Regions from separate parts of the Arthrobacter sp. fls2-241-R2A-172 genome, predicted to be linked through region 3. Evidence: riboswitches for the same ligand, from Rfam matches in the RefSeq annotation. Region 3 holds a riboswitch; each other region holds the start of a gene.

Region 1 (4,914 bases), on a different contig from region 3:
GGACCCCATCGAGGCCATGAGCCTCATCACCGCGGGCATCGTCACCAACTCGGAGGTCACCATCCGCCGGGTGCCCATCGAGTTCATGGAGATCGAGCTCGCCACCCTGGAGCAGATGGGCCAGAATCTGGAAGTCTCGGGCGAGTACATGGCCCGCAACGGCCGGACCCGCCTGGTGGATGTGACCACCAAGCCCTCCGAACTCCGGGCACCCCAGGACAAGATCCACCCCATGCCCTTCCCCGGCCTGAACATCGACAACCTGCCGTTCTTCGCCGTGATCGCAGGCAACGCCGAGGGCCAGACCATGATCCACGACTGGGTCTACGAGAACCGCGCGATCTACTTGACCGAGCTCAACAAGCTCGGTGCCCAGGTGCAGCTGCTGGATCCGCACCGGATCTACGTCAACGGACCCACCAAGTGGCGTGCCGCGGAAATCGGCTGCCCGCCGGCCCTGCGCCCGGCAGCCTGCCTGCTCCTGGCGATGCTGGCGGCCCGGGGAACGTCCGAGCTGCGCAACATCTACGTGATCGAGCGTGGATACGAGGACCTGGCAGAGCGACTGAACACCATCGGCGCGAAAATCGAGTACTTCCAGGACTAGCCTGCGGGAGCGTCGGCTTCGGCTCTTCCGGCCATGGTTCGTTGACCTGGACCCTCCGGTTCCTTCCAGGACATAAGGTAGGCCCCGGTGGCTCCTTCGATGAGGTAGAAAACGAGCGGCGGGATGTCCTTCTTGGCGATCAGGATTCCCCCGAAGACCGGAGCGCTGGCCGCTGCGGTATAGCCGATCCAACGCTGGGCGGGCGACGAAAGCAGGCTCCCGCCCAGCGCCCCGAGCGCCACAACATGCAGTGCTGAATACACAAGGAACGGCGCATTCGATCCGCGTCGGTCAGCGAAGCGCTCCAGGTCCGAGGCGCGGCGCGAAAGGCTGTAAACAAAGAACGGGGCACCGGCGAGCAGTGCGGTTGCGGCGGCAACGGCCCACTTCTTGGGCTTTCCACGTTCTTTGCCGGTGTCCGGAACGGCGCCTGCGAACGCTGCGAATCCCACCGGCACGGCGACGGTTCCGGCGGCAGCCAAGTGCTGTCCCACCACCCAGCCACGTCGACCCGCATGGAGCATCCGCAGTCGTTCTGCTGCGTCCGGCGTGATGTACACACGGCTGACAGGTGAGATTCCCACGAACCACACCACCGTGCCGGCAACGATGACTGCTCCGGCACGGCGGTAAGGATACGTCCCGCTCATGGCAGCAAGGTTAGACCTGTTTGAGGGCCTTCTCCAGATCCAGGATGAGGTCGTCCACGTCTTCCAGGCCCACGGACAAGCGAACCACGCCATCGCTCAGCCCAATTGCTGCGCGGCCCTCCGGACCCATGGCCCGGTGGGTCGTCGTGGCCGGGTGGGTGATGAGGGACTTGGAGTCGCCCAGGTTGTTGGAGATGTCGATGACTCCGAGGCCGTCCAGCAAAGCGAAGGCGGCCTCCTTCGCGGAACGTCCTGACGACGGGGACAACTCGAAAGTCAGCACTGTTCCGCCGGCCTTCATCTGCTTAGCTGCGAGCTCGTATTGCGGGTGGGACTTCAACAGCGGGTACTTGACCCAGCTGATGGCGGGCTGCTGCTCGAGCCATTCCGCGATCTTCAAAGCGGACGCAGAGCTGTGATTCACGCGCAGCCCCATGGTCTCCAAACCCTTGGTCAGCACCCAGGCGTTGAACGCGGACAGCGAAGGTCCGGTGTGCCGCATGAGCTGCTTGACCGGGCCGTCGATGAACTCCTTGGTGCCCAGGATGGCGCCGCCAAGAACGCGGCCCTGGCCGTCGATGTGCTTGGTGCCGGAATACACGATCACGTCGGCGCCCAGCTCACCACAGCGCTGCAGCAGTGGAGTGGCAAAGACATTGTCGACGACGACGGTCGCGCCGGCGGCATGCGCCAGCTCGCTGACCGCGGCGATGTCGACGATCTCCTGCATGGGGTTGGACGGAGATTCGAAAAACACGGCCGTGGTGGGCTTGGACAAGGCTTCACGCCACTGGTCCAGGTCGGGTCCGTCAACGAATACTGTCTCCACGCCCCAGCGCGGAAGGATTTCGTTGAGGATCACGAAGCAGGACCCGAACAGGGAGCGGGCGGCGACTACGCGGTCCCCGGCAGCCAGCAGGGCACCCAAGGCGGTGAATACCGCAGACATGCCGGACGCCGTCGCAAAGCAAGCCTCGGTGCCTTCCAGCAGGCGGAGCCGTTCCTGGAAGGTGGCCACGGAGGGGTTGCCGTAACGGGAGTAGACGAATCGTTCGTCCTCGCCGGTGAAGGCACGTTCGGCAGCGGCAGCCGATTCGTAGACGAAGCCGGAGTTCAGGAAGACGGCCTCGGACGTTTCCTGGAAGTTGGTGCGGTCAAGACCGCCACGGACGGCCTGGGTATCAGGATTCCAGCCAGCGGCGTCGGGATTGAAAGTCACTTAGTCGGTCCCCAGGTTCGTTGGTAGGCCACGGTTTTTCCAGCCATTTACAGTGCGCTCGCCATAGCGGTCAGGTTCGCCTTCAAAGCCCTCAAGGACGTTGTACGCGGTGAAGCCTGCCTGGGTTGCGGCGATGGCTGCTGCGATTGAACGCTGGCCGGAGCGGCACAGGAAGACGAGCTCCACGCCGTCGTCTTCGGGCGCTTGCTGCCGCAGGTCCTCAATGAAGCGGGAGTTGGGGATGCCGCCGGCGAGGTTCCACTGGATGAACAGGGGATCGTTGTCCGTGGCTTTGGTGTCCGGGATACCGATGTGGGCCCATTCGCCCTCGGCACGGACATCCACCAGGATGGCACCTGCCTCAAGTTTGGCCCACGCGTCCTGCGGGGTCAGGTCGCCTGCGTAGCTCATGCGTGGCCCTCGAACGCTTCGTCGTCGTCATTTTCAAGCTGGTCGACGGCGTCGGCCACGGCGGCGTCTGCGTGGGCGATCGCTGCGGGAAGCACGATTGCCTGGGCGACGATGACGTCCGTGCCGTTAAAGGTGGCTGCCGGGCTGCCATGGAGCACATAGCCCTCGGCGAGTGCGGAGCTGATCCGCTCGCAGAAATCGCGGGTGTCCGGGCCTGTGATCAGGCGGTAGGAAAGTTTTTCTTCAGTGGGTTCAGGCATTGCTGGTGCTCCTCAGTCACGCTTGCAGTTCGAATTTGTCCGATACGCCGAGTAGTCACCTGAGGCACCCCGCCGGAGAGAGGGTTGCCGACCAGCAAGTCAGGGCTTCGCGCTGGTACTCATTACTCAAGAAAAACGTAGCATTCAGGGCGCCTGGGCTGCATGTGGCGGGGGTTTGCCCGCCGTCATGTTGCGTAACCGGAGGGTGCTGTGGCAGGACCCATTTATGACGTCCCGGGAGCATAATTGACCCAGTACGTCCCCCTGTAACTTCGCAAGAAACCAGGTCGCGGTGAACGAACAGAGCAGTCCTACACTCAAGGCCATGCTGCATTTTGGATGGTTCGTGGGCCACGGATTCGGAGTTCAGGGTTGGGGGACGCCCGGCTACGGGCTGGGCTATGACTGGAAGAAGCCTGCCCTGTACCAGGAGGCCGTGCGGGCCTTCGAGCGATCCGGGCTCGACCTGTTCATCATCGAGGACTCACTTACCGTTCCTGATACCTACGGCGGTACGGCCGAGGTGTCCTTGGCGCACGCTTCCTTCGCGCCCAAGCACGACCCCCTCGCATTGGTTCCCTACCTGCTCTCCGCCACAGAGCACCTCGGGATCGTGCCCACGGTCAGCGCTTCCTTCTACCCGCCCTTCACTGCCGCCCGGCTGCTGGCCACCTTGCAGCACTTCTCAGAGGGGCAGCTTGGCTGGAACGTGGTGACTTCCGGCAGCGACCTCGCCGCGCAGAACTACGGGCTGGACCAGCAGATTGAACACGACCTGCGGTATGAGAAAGCGGAGGAATTCGTCGACGTCGTGAGGCGGCTTTGGCGGAGTTGGGAACCAGGCGCCGTGCTTGAGGACGTTTCCGCCGGGGTATTCGCAGACCACACCAAGGTTCACCCGATCAACCATGAAGGCGACTTCTTCAAGGTCCGGGGCCCGCTGAACACGGCGCCCCTGCCGGAGGAGCCCGTGTTGGTTCAGGCCGGGGCTTCACCCCGCGGCAAGGCCTTCGCTGGCGGGCATGCCGATGTAGCGATCGCCTTGGCACGAGGCGCAGACGGGATGAAGGCATACCGGGACTCCATCCGTGCCGAGGCTGCGAAGGCCGGCAGGAACCCCGATGACGTGAAGGTCCTGTTTGTCCTCAAGCCCACGGTGGTCGGTTCGGCTGCGGAAGCTGAGGAGCTGCGTGCCCAGCGGCGTGAGCTCACCCAACGGGACATCGACAGCCAGCTCAACTCCATCTCCTACCTTTCTGTCATCGACTTCAAGCAGTTCGACCTCGATGCCCCGTTGCCCGAGCTGACTACCAACAGCAACCAGGGCACCTTGGAGCACTTCGCCAAAGCAGCGCCGCCAGGTTCCACGCTTCGCCAGATCCTGCAGGCCCGTAGCGGCGGGGCAGGGGACTCGATCATCGGTACGGTGGGCGAAATCGCCGACTATCTCGAGGAGACCGGCTCCGCGGTGGGCGGCGACGGGTTCCTTTTCTCCGGCTTCGTGGATCCCGTGACGGTGCATGGAGTGCTGGACAAACTAACCCCTGAGCTGCGTCGGCGGGGGTTGTTGAGGAAGAGTTACGGCAACGGCGGATTCCGGCAGAACCTCCTGGACTTCTGATGACGTCTGATGATGCGGGGACCCTGGTGGTAGGGACGGCCCCGATACGCGCTGAACGCTTGGCCCTGGTTGCCAGCAACGACTCGTTTCACGTGAAACTCAACCATGATGCGTTGACTTTAATCGGCCGATCCCGGGAGATCCTG
Region 2 (4,914 bases), on a different contig from region 3:
GCCCCATGACTTCAACAGGCGCGTCCAGCGCGATGTCCTGGGCAGCCAGGTAACGGAGGAGATCGGGGTTTTCGTCGCTGATGCGGGTGATCTTCCCGGCATGGCCTTGGTCCAGTTCGATCATTTGGTACGCGTGCGGCAAGTCCACCATTCCGTCTGCCGACGGAATGGGATCGCCGTGCGGATCCCGGACGGGGTGTCCAAGCTTGGCTGACATGCGTTCGATGAAGGTGTCGGACACCGCATGCTCAAGCATCTCGGCTTCGTCGTGGACCTCGTCCCAGCTGTAGCCCAGTTCCTCCACAAGGTAGGTTTCGATGAGCCGGTGCCGACGCACCATGGACAAGGCCAGCCGCATGCCTTCAGAGGTCAGTCGAATGGCGCTGTAGGGCTGGTGGTCAACCAAGCCCTGGTCTTTGAGCTTGCGGACCATTTCCGAGACGGAGGAGTTGGCCACGCCCAGCCTTTGGGCGAGCTGGGAGGACGTGATCGGCTTGTCCTGCCACTCCGTATAGGAGTAGATGACCTTGACGTAGTCCTCGATCGAGGAGGAGGGCGTACTGGTCTTCACACACCAAGCCTACCGTGGCGGCGCACCCTGGACCTTGAGTGCACGCCACGTTTGCGTCACGTAGGGCACGGGCACTGTTTCGCCCGCAGCATGTCCAAGATGTTCGTGGAGGTACCACTTGAGGTTATCCATGACTTTCGCACGGGTGGTCTCGCCGGCACGGAGGTAGTAACTGCGCGACTTCGCCAACTCCATGATGTCCTCCGGAGTCAGGGGATCCTCCCATGTGGTCAGGTGGCGTTCCAGGCCATGGAACTCCGGACCGATAACTGGCCGGAATCCCGGCTTGTGGACATCTCCCGCGTGCATGATCCGGGACAGCCTGTGGACCCAGGGAATGGACGTGTCCAGCTGGTTCCACACTAGGCCCATCGTTCCGCCGGGCCTGAGGATCCTGGCGATCTCCGTGCTGGCGGGGAGGGGGTCGCACCAGTGCCATGCCTGCGCAACGCTGACGACGTCGAATGCTGAGTCCGTCAGCCCTGTTGCCTCGGCTGTTCCCACCAGTGCGTTGACCTGCGGATAGCTTTTGCGCAGTTGTTCCAGCATGTCCGGTGAAGGATCGACGGCGGCAACCTCCAGGTCCCGCTGGAGGAGAAGCGACGTGAACTTGCCGGTGCCCGCCCCGATGTCGGCCGCTGTCCGGGCCCCTTGGGGCAGGATCCATTCCAGGGAGTCCATGGGGTATCCGGGGCGCACGCGGTCATAATGTTCCCCGCCGTCCTGGAAGCTTTGGCCCAGTTCGTGCCTGCGGGTGGCGTGGAGCTTGGGACCGCGTGGTCCTGCTGGTCCGGGAATGACCGCCGGATGACTCGCGGCTCCGGGGGACGGCGTGGACACGCGGAGCTCCTTCACAGGGTTGCCAAAAGGTACCCTACGAATTTACCGCAGCCGTGGAACCCTTTGGTGCGCGGATTCCTAGTCCACAGTGCAGGGCGCTGCGCCTGCCGTGCCCGGAGTATTGGGTGCCCATTCAGGGTAGCTGCGGTGGTCGTTCGCGGGTACCCAGCGGCCTTCGTCCACTACGTAGTCCCAGCCAAGTCCGTTGCGCTTGAGTTCCTCGATGCCTGCCAGCAACCTGGTGGCGTCCTCCAACCGGGAGCCGACGCCGAAGCTTGCCCGCAGCGAACCTGACGGCAGTCCCAGGCGCTTGAGCAGCGGGTGGGCGCAGAACCGGCCATCCCGAAGGCCGACACCGTGTTCCGCCGCGAGGTAGGCGGCGACCAAACCGGCGTCGAAGCCTTCCACGGAGAAGTTGACCACACCAATGGTGTCTACGGAATCGCTGAAGATCTTGTGGACAGAGACGCCCTCAATCGCTTCCAGGCCTTCAACAAGGTAGGAACGTATGGCCGCTTCATGGTCATGCCATTCCTGCTCATCCAGGCCGGCCAACACCTGGGTGGCGCGGGCCAGGGTTGCCGCTCCCAGAACGTTGGGAGAACCGCCCTCATGGCGGGCCGGGCCGGTAGCCCAGCTGACCGAATCCAACCGGGCTTCACGGACGGCTCCGCCGCCAGCCAGGTGGGGGACACCGGCGTCGAGCCAGTCAGGGCGCCCCACCACCACTCCAGCGCCGAACGGAGCGTAGAGCTTGTGGCCGGAGAAGACCAGGTAGTCGATGTCCGCTTCTGCGATGTTGATGCGGCGGTGGGGTGCAAGTTGGGCGGCGTCCACCACGATCCGTGCGCCGAACCCGTGGGCAAGGGAAGCCAGTTCGGCGATGGGGAGGATTTCACCGGTGACGTTCGAAGCGCCCGTGACCGCCAGCAGGCTCACGCCGCCTTGGGCGAGTTCATCGCGGAGTTTATCCAACGTTGCGGCCAGGGTTGGTGCTGCAACGACGCTTCGGTGGGGCACACCCTGCCAAGGCAGCAGGTTGGCGTGGTGTTCGATGTCCAGGTACAGGACCTCGCCAGCGACCTGGCCATCAACCACGGGGAGGCATCCGGCCAGCAAGTTCAGGGAGTCAGTGGTGTTGCGGGTGAAAATCACGGAGTCATCAGCCCGGCCGCCCACGAATTCACGCACGATGTTCCGGGAATTTTCGTAGACAGAGGTGCTGATCTGCGAAGCAAAACCCGCACCGCGGTGAACGCTGGCGTAGTAAGGCAAAACCTCGTTGAGGTGCGCCGAGACGATGGTCAGGGCAGGTGCCGATGCGCCGTAGTCGAGGTTGGCATAACGGACATGGCCGCCTTGGATCAGGGGCGCCTGCAACTCCGCGCCCGTGACAGCGGCCAGCGGACGTGCAGCAGCAACCGGCACTGCGCTTGCCTCAGCAAACGACGGAATGGTGTTGGCGTTGAACGTAACGGTGCTCATGGGACCTCACTTAAGAGGGACCCCCGCATGGGGGATCCGCGCTTGCCGTATCCGTTCCGGACCGGCCGGGTCGTCACCCGGGGCACCCCACCGCGAATGGAGGGTTGCCGGCCAGCAAACCGGGGTTTAGCGCTGGCACTCGTGACCTGTAAAAAAGGTTAGGGCATACCCATCAGCCACTCCAAAGCCGGTGGACATTGTTAAGCGCATTGTTACGTGGAACGAAAAAGTCGTCATTGGGCGAAGATAAAACGGCGGACGGCCCCAAAAGGGGTCGTCCGCCGTCGAAAATTTCGTGATGGTTCGATGCGGGCCGTGCCGCAACCGGAGCTAGAGGAGGTCGTCCAGCCCAGGGTTGAGGCGCTTGAGGACCTCCGAATGCAATATCGAGTTGGTGGCCAACGCGTTACCGCCGAACGGTCCGTCTTCGCCCTCCAGCGACGTGAAGCGTCCGCCGGCTTCCGTGACGATGGGCACCAAGGCAGCCATGTCGTAGAGATTCAGCTCAGGTTCGCAGGCGATATCCACGGCGCCTTCGGCGACCAGGCAATAGGACCAGAAATCCCCGTAGGCGCGAGTACGCCAGATGTCCTCTGTGAGTCCCATGAATTCGTCGAGGTTGCCGCGTTCCTTCCAGCCGGAAAGGCTCGAGTACGACATCGACGCGTCCGCCAACCGGGAGACGTTGGAAACCTTCAGGCGTGTGGCGGAGGCGAGCGAACGGCCCATGTAAGCGCCCATGTCCTTGGCTGCCCACCACCGCTTGCCCAGAGCCGGGGCGCTCACTACGCCAACAACCGGTTCGCCTTCATCGACCAGCGCAATCAACGTTGCCCATACCGGAACACCGCGAACAAAATTCTTGGTGCCATCGATGGGATCGATGATCCAACGACGCGAGCCGTGTCCGCTGCTGCCGAATTCCTCGCCCAGGACGGCGTCGCGGGGGCGGGAACGGGACAGCTGGCCGCGAATCGCTTCCTCCGCGGCCTTGTCCGCATCTGTGACGGGTGTGAGGTCCGGCTTGGTTTCGATCTGCAGGTCCAGCGCTTTGAAGCGATCCATGGTCTGGGCATCTACTGAGTCTGCGAGGACGTGGGCGAGACGCAAGTCATCGTTGTAGGTGGAAACGGGATGGGTCATGCCACCAAACTATCCTGAATCACTGGCCGCAGTGGGGACGTGAAGCCGCCACGATCAGTTGACCGTGCCCAATTCCTTGGCCTCTTTCGCTTCGAGCCGGGGATCAGCCCCAAGCAAGCGACGCAGTGAGGCAAGGCGGGCGACGCCTGACGGTCCGGCATGGCCTTCGTTGACCCACGCATCCAGTCCGCAATTGATGGCGGTTGCGTCGTGTTTGCAGCCGCGTTCGCAGCCATCCGTGCCGGGCTCCAAGTCGGGGAAGGAACGCAGGATCCGGTCCGGGTCCACATGGGCCAAACCGAAGGAGCGGATGCCGGGAGTATCGATGATCCAGCTTCCCGTGGGGGCGTCATCGAGTTTAAGGGCCAGGGCCGACGAGGAAGTGTGCCTGCCGCGGCCCGTCACCGCGTTTACGCCGCCAGTGGCGCGTTCGGCTCCCGTCAGGGCGTTGACCATGGTGGACTTGCCCACACCGGAGTGGCCGAGCATGACAGTTACTTTTCCGCCGAGGTGGGAGCGGAGCTGCGCGACGGCATCCCGGTCGAGGCGGGCGGACAGGCCGTCGTCGGAACGCGCGTCAATGCCGCCGGCCCCTGAATCGGCGGTCCGGCTGATGATTACGGGGAAGTCCAGGCTGAGGTAGTTCGCCAGCAGTTCCGCCGGGTCCTTGACGTCCGCCTTGGTGATGAGCAGCAGCGGCTCGATGCCGGCGTCATACGCGGCCACCAGGGCGCGGTCGATGAATCCGGTCCGGGGCTCGGGGTTCGCGGCCGCCACCACCACCACGAGTTGATCGGCATTGGCCACGACGACACGTTCGATCGGATCGGTGTCGTCAGCACTGCGGCGCAGGAGCGTCCTGCGCTCCTCCACCC
Region 3 (4,914 bases):
CCACGGCGATTGTGCCAAGTGGCCTGGACGCGTACTGGTGGACGGTGCCTGTGCTGATCCTGTCCGCGATCCGGCACGGGATCGTGGAGGAAGTGATCGTGGTCGGTTACCTGATGGACCGCTTCGGCAAGTTCGGGTGGAGCACGCCGGTGGCCATCGCGGTCAGCGCAGTCCTGCGGGGGAGTTACCACCTTTACCAGGGCTTTGGGCCCTTCATTGGCAACGTCGTGATGGGCTTGGTCTTCGCCTGGATCTACACGAAGACCAAGCGGGTGATGCCCTTGGTCATCGCCCATGCGTTGCTGGACATCGTGGCGTTCGTTGGGTTCAGCCTCTTCGGGAAGGCAGTGGGGCTGGGGTAGGCGGCCGTTAAAAATATCCGGCCGCCATCGGTGGGTGACGTCATTGGCACCCGCTGATGGCGGCCGAAGCTTTTTGTGGAACGGTCAGATGGTAACGGCCCCGGAGGCTGTTTCGAAGGTCACAGCCATGATGCCCGGAGTGCCCCGCGGTGCGATCCACTGGACGGCTACGTCCTCCAGCGGCTTTTCAACGGGTTCGCCCAACCACTCGGTCACACGTTCCGCCGAGCCCGCAATGGTGAGGCTGGACATCTTCACGTCACTTTCGTAGACCTTTGAAGGATGCAGGGTGGGGTCGCCCTCCCACTTGAGGAGGTAGGGGACCTGGGGATCGGCAATCAGGCCAAGGATGCCGATCTGCTGCCACACCAGCTCGCGGCCGTCAGGGAACTTGCGGTTACCGGGTACGGCGGCGCGGCCGAGGCGCTCCTCGAAGGGGGCGAGGTCGTCAACGGCGACGCACCAGCCCATCCAGCCACCACCGGCAGCCGAGCGGGCACGCACTGCCTGGCCAAAGGGGGCCTTGTCGGAAGCCGGGTGGTCCAGGACCTCCACGACTTCCAGGTACTTGTTATCCGCGAGGGGAATGATCATGTTCCGGGTTCCGAAGCGCGGGTGCACTCCGCCCCGGACTGCGTCCACTCCCAATGCCGCGGAAATTCGTTCGGTAGTGGCCAAAAGGCCATCTCGTTCACAGGCGTAAGAGACGTGATCCATGCGCATGGCATCATCTTGGCACTTTGTGATCGGCGTCTCAGCTAAGCCAAGCCTTACCAACATGGGATGTTATTGCACAAGGGTGCAACAGTGTCACAAACGTACGCCGGGGGACCGAATCATTCCACCGGCGTCACAAAGCTGTCCAAGGCCCGCAGGGTGTTCCTAGACTGGCCCCAGTTCACACCACTCCATCAATTCCGTTGAAACCATGTGCCACGAACAGGAGAACTCCATGTCCCAAGGATGGTCTTTCGAAACCCGCCAGATCCATGCAGGTCAAGAGCCCGACGCCGCCACCGGTGCTCGTTCGCTGCCGATCTACCAGACCACGTCCTTCGTGTTCCCCAGCGCCGAAAGCGCAGCCAACCGCTTCGCACTGGCTGAGCTCGCGCCGATCTACACCCGCATCGGAAACCCAACCCAGGATGCCGTTGAACAGCGGATCGCCAGCCTTGAAGGGGGCCTCGGCGCGCTCCTGCTCAGCTCCGGACAAGCGGCGGAGACCTTCGCCATCCTGAACATCGCCGAGGCAGGTGACCACGTTGTGGCCAGCCCCAGCCTCTACGGCGGGACCTACAACCTGCTCGCGCATACCCTGAAGAAGTTCGGTATTTCGGTTACCTTCGTCGCAGACCCGGACAACCTGGACCAGTGGCGTGACGCCGTGCAGCCGAACACCAAACTCTTCTTCGGCGAAGTGGTGTCCAATCCGCGCCAGGACGTCCTGGACATCGAAGGTATCGCAGGGGTCGCGCACCAGGCCGGGGTGCCGCTCATTGTCGACAACACCCTGTCCACTCCCTACCTGATCCGTCCCATCGAATGGGGCGCCGACATCGTGGTGCACTCCGCCACCAAGTACCTCGGCGGACACGGCTCGGCAATTGCCGGCGTGATCGTGGATTCGGGGAACTTCGACTTCGGCAAGGACCCCGAGCGGTTCCCGGGCTTCAACACCCCCGATCCCAGCTACAACGGCCTGGTCTATGCCCGCGACCTCGGCAAGGACGGGGCGCTCGGCGCAAACCTCTCCTACATCCTCAAGGCCCGCGTCCAGTTGCTCCGGGACCTGGGCTCCGCCGTCGCGCCTTTCAATGCCTTCCTGATCGCCCAGGGGCTGGAAACCTTGAGCCTTCGCGTGGAACGCCACGTCGCCAACGCCACCAAAGTGGCGGAATGGCTTGAAGCGCACGACGACGTCGAATCGGTCGCCTACGCGGGTCTGCCGTCCAGCCCGTGGTACCAGCGCGGCAAGAAGTATGGCCCCAACGGCACCGGCGCCATCGTCGCCTTCAACATCAAGGGCGGCGTCGAAGCCGGCAAGCGCTTCGTGGACGGGCTGGAGCTTCACTCACACGTGGCAAACATCGGCGATGTGCGTTCGCTGGTCATCCACCCGGCCTCCACCACGCACAGCCAGTTGACCGCAGAGCAGCAGGAGATCGCCGGCGTGAAACCAGGCCTGGTGCGCCTGTCTGTTGGCATCGAGCACGTGGACGACATCATCGCCGACCTCGAAGCAGGCTTCAGGGCGGCCAAGGGAGCTTAGTGGCCCGCCTGATCCAGTAACGAACACCTTCTGTGCAGCGCCGCCCCGCGCCGTCGAATATTCGAAGGGCGGCGCTCCACAGCGCCCATTTGCGAACGATGTGACCCGAAACCGTCACAGTGTTGTCACATTCTTCGCCAGAGTGGCCCGGTTTTTCCTACACTCTTTCTATAGGTCACGAGTGCCAGCATGTAGCCCCGGCTTGCTGGCCGGCAACCCTCCTCCGCGGTGGGGTGCCCCGGGTGAAGACCTGGCCCGTTCGCGCGCAAGGCGACGGGCAAGCGCGAGGATAGGTGTCAAAGGAATGACCATCACTGCAACAGCCATACCCACAGCCGAAGAAGCGGACGGCACGGTTAAGTACGCCAGCATCGGTTCGCTCGAACTCGAGGCCGGTGGTTTCCTTCCGGACGTTGTCCTGGCCTATGAAACGTGGGGCCGGCTCAATGCGGATGCCTCCAATGCCGTGCTCATCGAGCATGCGCTCACGGGCAGCACGCATGTGGCTCGCGGAGCAACCGACGAGGAAGGATGGTGGGAACAACTCGTCGGACCTGGCGCCACCATCGATACCACCAAGTACTTCGTGGTCTCCATCAACATCGTGGGCGGCTGTTATGGAAGCACGGGCCCGTCCTCCGAAGCGCCGGACGGCCAGCCCTGGGGATCCCGGTTCCCCCTGATCACGCTGCGCGACAGCACGGAGGCTGAAGCGCGACTCGCAGACACCTTGGGAATCAAGGCCTGGCATTCCGTACTGGGCGGATCCATGGGAGGTGCCAGGGCCCTGGAATGGGCCGTGACATTTCCCGAACGGGTTGAACGGTGCGCTGTGATCTCGGTCGGCGCCTACAGCACGGCCGAGCAGATTGCGTTCGCGCAGGCCCAGACCCTTGCCATCCGGCAGGACCCGAACTTCAACAACGGCGACTACTACGGCGGCCCAGCCCCCGAAGAGGGCCTGGCGTTGGCACGCCGGATTGCGCACATCACCTACCGCTCGGCCCTGGAACTGGATTACCGGTTTGGACGTCAGCCGCAGCCCCAGGAAACGCCGCTTGTTGCCGCCGTCCTCGCGGAGCGGGGCCGATACCAGGTGGAGAGCTACCTGGACCACCAAGGGAACAAGCTTGTCCGCCGCTTTGACGCGAACAGCTACGTTGCCATCACCGAAGCCCTGATGTCCCACGACGTGACCAGGGGGCGTGGCTCACTCCAAGACGCACTGTCCGGGACCACTGCGCAGTTCTTCGTTGCGGCGGTGGACAGTGACAGGCTTTACTTCCCCGCACAATCGCGGGAATTGGCGGCCGCGCTTCCCGGGAACGTACCGGTCCACGTCATCGAAGCCCCGATTGGCCACGACGGCTTCCTGACCGAAATCGGTCAACTGTCCGCGCAACTCCACCAGGCCTTCTTTTCCCAGTCCTAAAGCAGTGGCTCCCAGCTTAGCCTTGACGTCTCATGCCCTTTTGGTCGGGAGGCCAAGGAAGCGTCCGTATCGCTCCACTTCGGCGTCCAGTGCGATGTCTTCATCAGGCGTGGTGGGCCGGTCCATCCTGATGTCGAGTTCGCAGACGCCGTTGGTGAACGCGTGCCGCCACCACCCTGCCAGGCGCCCGTCCACCAGGACAACGTGCAGCGGGCTGTTGTCCTCGGGGAAGTACGGTGCCTTTCCGCCGAGAAAGTGCCGGGACTGGGAGTACCCCATCACGTACTCGTCATAGCACTGGATGAGGTCAACGCGGGGGAGTGCCGTCTCTTGGGGCGGCCCGGAAAACCCTCCGACGTCTTCGGAGGCGAGGTGAAATTCCAACCCATCGAAAGAGGCCGCCCCGAGCGTTCCGGGGGAGAGCTCACGGGCAACGGTCAGCCCCAGGTTCACGTCCTTCATGGTGAGGCCCGACCAGGCCGCGCAGTCCTTGACTGTGGCAGGTCCACGGCTGGCGAAGTACCGCAGGGCCAGCCGGCCGAGGGCCTGTTCACGGTCCGTGCCCGTCAGCGGCCCATCCGCGGTGCCCGTGACCCGTTCGTCGAACAGGGCGTATGTCTGTTTCAGCGCACCACCCGCGGACCGGACGGGGGTGCCGCTGACCAGTATCCGGCTGATTTCCGCGTGCATGAGTTGGTAAATGAACGCCAAACCCTTGCTGGGCAAACCGGCCGCGCCGAGGATCGCGGCGAGCTCTTCCCGGGTCTTGTGCGCCCCGCCCTCCACGGCACGCGCCAGGACGTGTCCGCTTCGGGCTGCGGCTTCCTGGTCCAGGCCGGTTTGCCGGTACA
Region 4 (4,914 bases), 400 kb from region 3:
CCGGAATGTGGCTCGTGGTGGCCATCGGCGCCGGTGTGCTGCTGCTGAGCCTGCTCTTCGCCGGCACCATCCAGCGCCTGAAGATCTACACCGTCTCCCAGATGCTCAGCCTCCGCTACGGCAGCAAGGCCACGCAGACATCCGGAATCGTGATGCTCGCGTACACCCTGATGCTGTGCGCCACGTCCACTGGCGCCTACGCCACCATCTTCGTGGTGCTCTTCGATTGGGAACGCTGGCTGGCAATCGCCGTTGGCGGGGCAATCGTGCTGGTCTACTCAACCATTGGCGGCATGTGGTCCATCACCCTGGCTGACCAGGTGCAGTTCATTATCAAGACCGTGGGCATCTTCTTCCTGATGCTGCCGTTCGTCATGAACGCTGCCGGCGGCATGGACGGCATCCGTGGGCGCCTCAAGGACAGCTTCTTCCAGATCGACGGCATCGGTACCCAGACGATCATCACGTACTTCGTTGTTTACACGCTGGGCCTCCTGATCGGCCAGGACATCTGGCAGCGCGTCTTCACCGCCAAGACCCCCACCGTTGCCCGCTGGGGCGGCGCCACGGCCGGTGTCTACTGCATCCTTTACGGCATCGCCGGCGCCTTCATTGGTCTCGCAGCCCGCGTGGCACTGCCGGATATCGACGTCGCGAACCTCGGCAAGGACGTTGTTTACGCCGAGGTGGCAACCCACATCCTCCCCGTCGGCATCGGTGGCCTGGTGATGGCCGCGGCTGTCGCCGCCATGATGTCCACCGCCTCCGGTGCACTGATCGCTGCCGCTACGGTTGCCCGCGCCGACGTCGTCCCGTTCGTGGCCAGTTGGTTCGGCAAGACCATCAACACTGACGACACCGAAAACCCCGAGCACGACGTCAAGGCCAACCGTTACTGGGTCCTTGGCCTGGGCATCGTTGCGGTCCTGATCTCCATGGCCGCGCAAGACGTGGTGGTAGCCCTCACCATCGCCTACGACATCCTGGTGGGCGGCCTCCTGGTCGCGATCCTCGGCGGCCTGGTGTGGAAGCGCGGCACAGGCATCGCGGCTGCATGGTCCATGGCGGTTGGGTCCGTGCTGACACTGGCCTTGCTGATCATGTTCGCAACCGGAGTCATTCCCAGCGAAGACGGCGTCTACGCGAACGAACCCATCTACTACGGCCTCGCGGCCTCGTTCGTCGCTTACGTGGTCATCTCGCTCCTCACCCCGCGCACCGATCCCGCAGTCCGGGCCGCCTGGGACAAGCGAGTGGCTGGCGCGATCTCCGACGAACTGCCGATCGAAGCACACCCGGTCAGCTCCAGCAGGGCTAACTAACCCAAACACGCAGGACAAGCGAAACAAAGCAACGCCCGACGGCGGCGCTCCCCTTATCGGGGAGCGTCGCCGTTTTGCTGTACCCCCGGAAAGTACTCGTTGTGGGGCCTGCTCTGCGCGCCAAAACCCCACCCACATACGCTCACCAGGCCCCACAACGAGCGCGCGCGTGCGGTAGTGTGGTGCCAGCTTCAAGAGATGTGGTGCCAAGCTCCGACTGGCCACACACCAACCCCATGTTCACGGGTGGTTCGGATGAGGAAGCGGCCCGCCCCGGACCCAAGACAACCGAGCGGGCAAGAGCACTCCCCCTAGGAGAAGTACCTTGCCGTACCACGCCGACAGCAGCCAAGCCCCCACGTCGCCGGCACCCGGCGCCCAAACACCCGGCGCCCAAACACCTGGCGCCCAAACACCCGGCACCCCCGCCGAACCCGCAGCCAGCAAGGTTACGGTGATCCCCGCCGTCGACCTCTTCCTGGGGACCGTCACCATAGCGACCGGAGCGAAGAGCGTGACGCTGCGGCACCCCGATCCGCGGTTGATCGCCCGGGCGCTTGCGCAGGCCGTGCGCCCCACCCAATGGTGCGCTGCGTCAGCGACGCTGACGGTGACCGTTGCCGCCGTCGGAAAGTCCATGGGGCTGCCGAGGCACTTTTATTTTCCGGAGCCAGCTGCCTAATCCTCTTCGTCTTCCTCCCGGAAGTCGTCCGTTTCATCGATCGGGACCACCCGTTCGTCATCCTCCGGTGCGTCCACTTCCTCCACCCAGGGCTCGTCCACTTCCTGGTCCTCTGCGTAGTCGTAGGCCGGGTCGGACTCCACAGTTGCCCGCTCCGGGTAATTGGCGTGTGATTCGGTGGTGTTCATGATGCAACCTCCGTCCCATGGGCCGCGAACGGCCCGATGACCTTGCGCGGGAGACCCCGCCCTGTCATTCCATCTGAGCACCGGCCCACGGACCGGTCAAGGGGCCGAAATTACGGCGCACCGAACATTCCGGGTAAGGAATACCAGCCAAAAATCCCCGAAAATAACCGGTAGTGTTGGGCATGCAATGGGGCCGTAACTACCCCACCCAGCACAGGAGAAAAAGTGCAACAGCACCAGGAATCCCACGGTCCGTCGAGCCCCGTTCCGGACCCCATCAACGAAACCGAAGCCCCGCAAGAGGCCGAAGCACCACTAACCGCGCCGACGTCCTCGGACATCAGGCGCTGGCGTCAGTACCTGGCGGACGAGCGGGCCGAAGCCGCCGTATACCGGGAACTCGCCCAACGCCGGGACGGCGAAGAACGCCAGATCCTGCTGGCCTTGGCCGAGGCCGAAGGCAGGCACGAAGCCCACTGGCTCAAGCTCCTCGGGGAGCACGCAGGAATGCCCAAGGCGGCGTCCGGTCGCAGCCAGTTCCTGGGCTTCCTTGCCCGCAACTTCGGATCGGTGTTTGTGCTCGCTTTGGCGCAGCGGGCCGAAGGCCGCTCCCCCTACGGCACCGAGCCGGCCGCAACGCCAGCCATGGTGGCGGATGAGCAAATCCATGAAGAAGTGGTCCGCGGACTCGCAACCCGTGGCCGGAACAGGTTGTCCGGCACCTTCCGCGCCGCAGTCTTTGGCGCGAACGACGGCCTGGTCAGCAACCTTTCCCTGGTCATGGGCATGGCCGCCACCGGGGTGCCCAGCCCGGTGGTGTTGATGAGCGGCGTGGCGGGTTTGCTGGCAGGAGCCCTTTCCATGGGCGCGGGAGAATACGTCTCCGTGCGCTCGCAACGGGAACTGCTCAACGCCACCCTCCCCACGCAGGCCACGCTCACCGCTGCGCCGTCCCTGGACATTGAGCACAACGAACTGGTCCTGGTCTACCTGGCCCGCGGCATGACCCAGGAAGCGGCCGAGCACCGGGCCGCCGAACGCATGGGATTGTTCAGCTGCGATTGCGATCCCAGCCTCTCCCTGCAACCCGAAAAGCCCGCCGAGGACGAGCACGAATCCGTGGGCTCAGCCTGGGGCGCAGCGTTGTCCAGCTTCTGCTTCTTCGCCTCGGGCGCCATCATCCCCATCCTGCCGTTCCTGTTCGGCATGACCGGTGTCGCAGCCCTCATGGTGGCTGGCGTCCTGGTGGGCATCGCGCTGTTGGCGACCGGCGCCGTCGTCGGCCTCCTTTCCGGTACGTCGCCGCTCAGCCGCGGCCTGCGGCAGCTTGCGATCGGCCTCGGAGCGGCAGCCGCCACCTACGGACTGGGATTGCTCTTCGGCGCAGCGATCGTCTGAGTTGGACGGCTCCGGCCGCAGCCCGTACTGTTGGTTCGTCCTCCGCGCTGCCCCGCGTGACCAGGGCGTGAGGAATGGAGAGCCGTGGACCCGGAGCGGGAAGAAGTGCGTGTGCCCAGGCACCGGCGCACGGGAACTGCTTTGCGTGTTCTCCGCGGTGTCCTCCTGGCCGTCGTCGCGGCCGTCATTGCCGTCGTGGTCAGCGGTTACCTGCACGGCGACCCCCGCATCACAGCGCTCTTTCCCGGGGCGGGCGTGCCAGGCACGCCGCAGCCAGGAAGCCAGGGGCAAGGGAAGGCCGCCCGACCGGTCGACGCGCCGCCGCCGGGACTTGAGGAAGCAGACGCCCCGCTGGCCTCACCGCCGGCGCCCGGAACCACCAACGATTCGTACAAGTTCCTGGCAACCAACGACGACGGCACTCCCGTTGGGTACTCGCCCTGCCGACCGCTGCATTACGTCGTCAACAACGCCACCGCACCGGAAGGATCCGACGCGCTGCTGGCCACCGCGATTGCGAACATCTCCGCAGCGTCGGGCATCCAGTTCGTCAACGACGGCACCACCGACGAGCTGCCGGTTGAGCGCCGCGAACCCTACCAACCTGCCAAATACGGAGACCGGTGGGCTCCGCTCCTGATTTCCTGGACGACGCCGGAGGTCGCACCTGCGCTGGCGGGCAAAGTGATCGGCACCGGCGGCAGCACCATGTACTCCCTCAACAACGGCCCCAAAAGCTACATCACCGGCAGCTTGGAGCTGGACACCCCACAGGTGACAGAGCTGATGTCCAGCGGAGGCGCGGACTACGTCCTGGCGGTCATGCAACACGAGCTGGGACATGTCATGGGCTTGGACCATGTGGACGATCCCATCCAGCTCATGTACCCGGAAATCGGAGCACCGGACGGGCTTGCCGCCGGCGACCTGACCGGCTTGCACCTGCTGGCATCGGCACCGTGCCGCAAGGACATCTGACAAGCTTCGCTTTCCAGCAGTCGCGCCATGGACTCGCGGCGTCGCCGGACTTATGCTGACGGTTACGGCCGACGGCGGCGCCCCCACCACCCGTCGCGGCCGCTACGTCAGGGGGTTCCATGGAACCTTTTGGGTCGTCCAAGTGGCCAGACCACGATCCTCCCCGGCCGAATTTCCTCCCAGTGGTTGCGCGTCCGCCCGAAGATCCGCCTGTCAGGCCGCCCATCAAGCACAGCAGCATCGCCGCCATCCTGTTCTTCTTCGGCATCCTCGGACTCGTCTGCGCGGGCGCCTACTTCAGCGGCGAACTCCAACAACTCGTCACCGGCTCGCCCCTTGTCCAAGG

What was found. A riboswitch is a leader RNA that binds a small molecule or an ion and turns the genes downstream of it on or off. The one in region 3 is predicted to bind S-adenosylmethionine.
Region 1: it holds a riboswitch for S-adenosylmethionine, as region 3 does, so the genes downstream of both, QRM57_RS17445 (DUF1737 domain-containing protein) here and metX (homoserine O-acetyltransferase MetX) in region 3, are expected to answer to the same signal.
Region 2: it holds a riboswitch for S-adenosylmethionine, as region 3 does, so the genes downstream of both, QRM57_RS13540 (aminotransferase class V-fold PLP-dependent enzyme) here and metX (homoserine O-acetyltransferase MetX) in region 3, are expected to answer to the same signal.
Region 4: it holds a riboswitch for S-adenosylmethionine, as region 3 does, so the genes downstream of both, QRM57_RS06440 (hypothetical protein) here and metX (homoserine O-acetyltransferase MetX) in region 3, are expected to answer to the same signal.

What each region holds. Positions count from the first base shown of each region.
Region 1 covers NZ_JARVTB010000013.1:31,269-36,182, forward strand. Annotated here, with positions in the region: gene QRM57_RS17425 (UDP-N-acetylglucosamine 1-carboxyvinyltransferase) at 1-607, shown strand, start outside; gene QRM57_RS17430 (hypothetical protein) at 604-1,257, opposite strand; gene QRM57_RS17435 (O-succinylhomoserine sulfhydrylase) at 1,268-2,476, opposite strand; gene QRM57_RS17440 (rhodanese-like domain-containing protein) at 2,477-2,887, opposite strand; gene QRM57_RS17445 (DUF1737 domain-containing protein) at 2,884-3,147, opposite strand; SAM riboswitch class IV at 3,161-3,274, opposite strand; gene QRM57_RS17450 (NtaA/DmoA family FMN-dependent monooxygenase) at 3,440-4,768, shown strand; gene QRM57_RS17455 (aromatic amino acid ammonia-lyase) at 4,768-4,914, shown strand, end outside.
Region 2 covers NZ_JARVTB010000008.1:142,681-147,594, forward strand. Annotated here, with positions in the region: gene QRM57_RS13530 (metal-dependent transcriptional regulator) at 1-571, opposite strand, end outside; gene QRM57_RS13535 (class I SAM-dependent methyltransferase) at 581-1,369, opposite strand; gene QRM57_RS13540 (aminotransferase class V-fold PLP-dependent enzyme) at 1,490-2,896, opposite strand; SAM riboswitch class IV at 2,930-3,043, opposite strand; gene hisN (histidinol-phosphatase) at 3,227-4,039, opposite strand; gene rsgA (ribosome small subunit-dependent GTPase A) at 4,094-4,914, opposite strand, start outside.
Region 3 covers NZ_JARVTB010000003.1:593,934-598,847, forward strand. Annotated here, with positions in the region: gene QRM57_RS08150 (CPBP family intramembrane glutamic endopeptidase) at 1-362, shown strand, start outside; gene QRM57_RS08155 (VOC family protein) at 447-1,085, opposite strand; gene QRM57_RS08160 (bifunctional o-acetylhomoserine/o-acetylserine sulfhydrylase) at 1,291-2,631, shown strand; SAM riboswitch class IV at 2,805-2,921, shown strand; gene metX (homoserine O-acetyltransferase MetX) at 2,936-4,063, shown strand; gene QRM57_RS08170 (winged helix DNA-binding domain-containing protein) at 4,094-4,914, opposite strand, start outside.
Region 4 covers NZ_JARVTB010000003.1:189,333-194,246, reverse strand. Annotated here, with positions in the region: gene QRM57_RS06445 (sodium:solute symporter family protein) at 1-1,322, shown strand, start outside; SAM riboswitch class IV at 1,512-1,631, shown strand; gene QRM57_RS06440 (hypothetical protein) at 1,648-2,004, shown strand; gene QRM57_RS06435 (hypothetical protein) at 2,001-2,192, opposite strand; gene QRM57_RS06430 (VIT1/CCC1 transporter family protein) at 2,418-3,590, shown strand; gene QRM57_RS06425 (matrixin family metalloprotease) at 3,675-4,568, shown strand; gene QRM57_RS06420 (matrixin family metalloprotease) at 4,688-4,914, shown strand, end outside.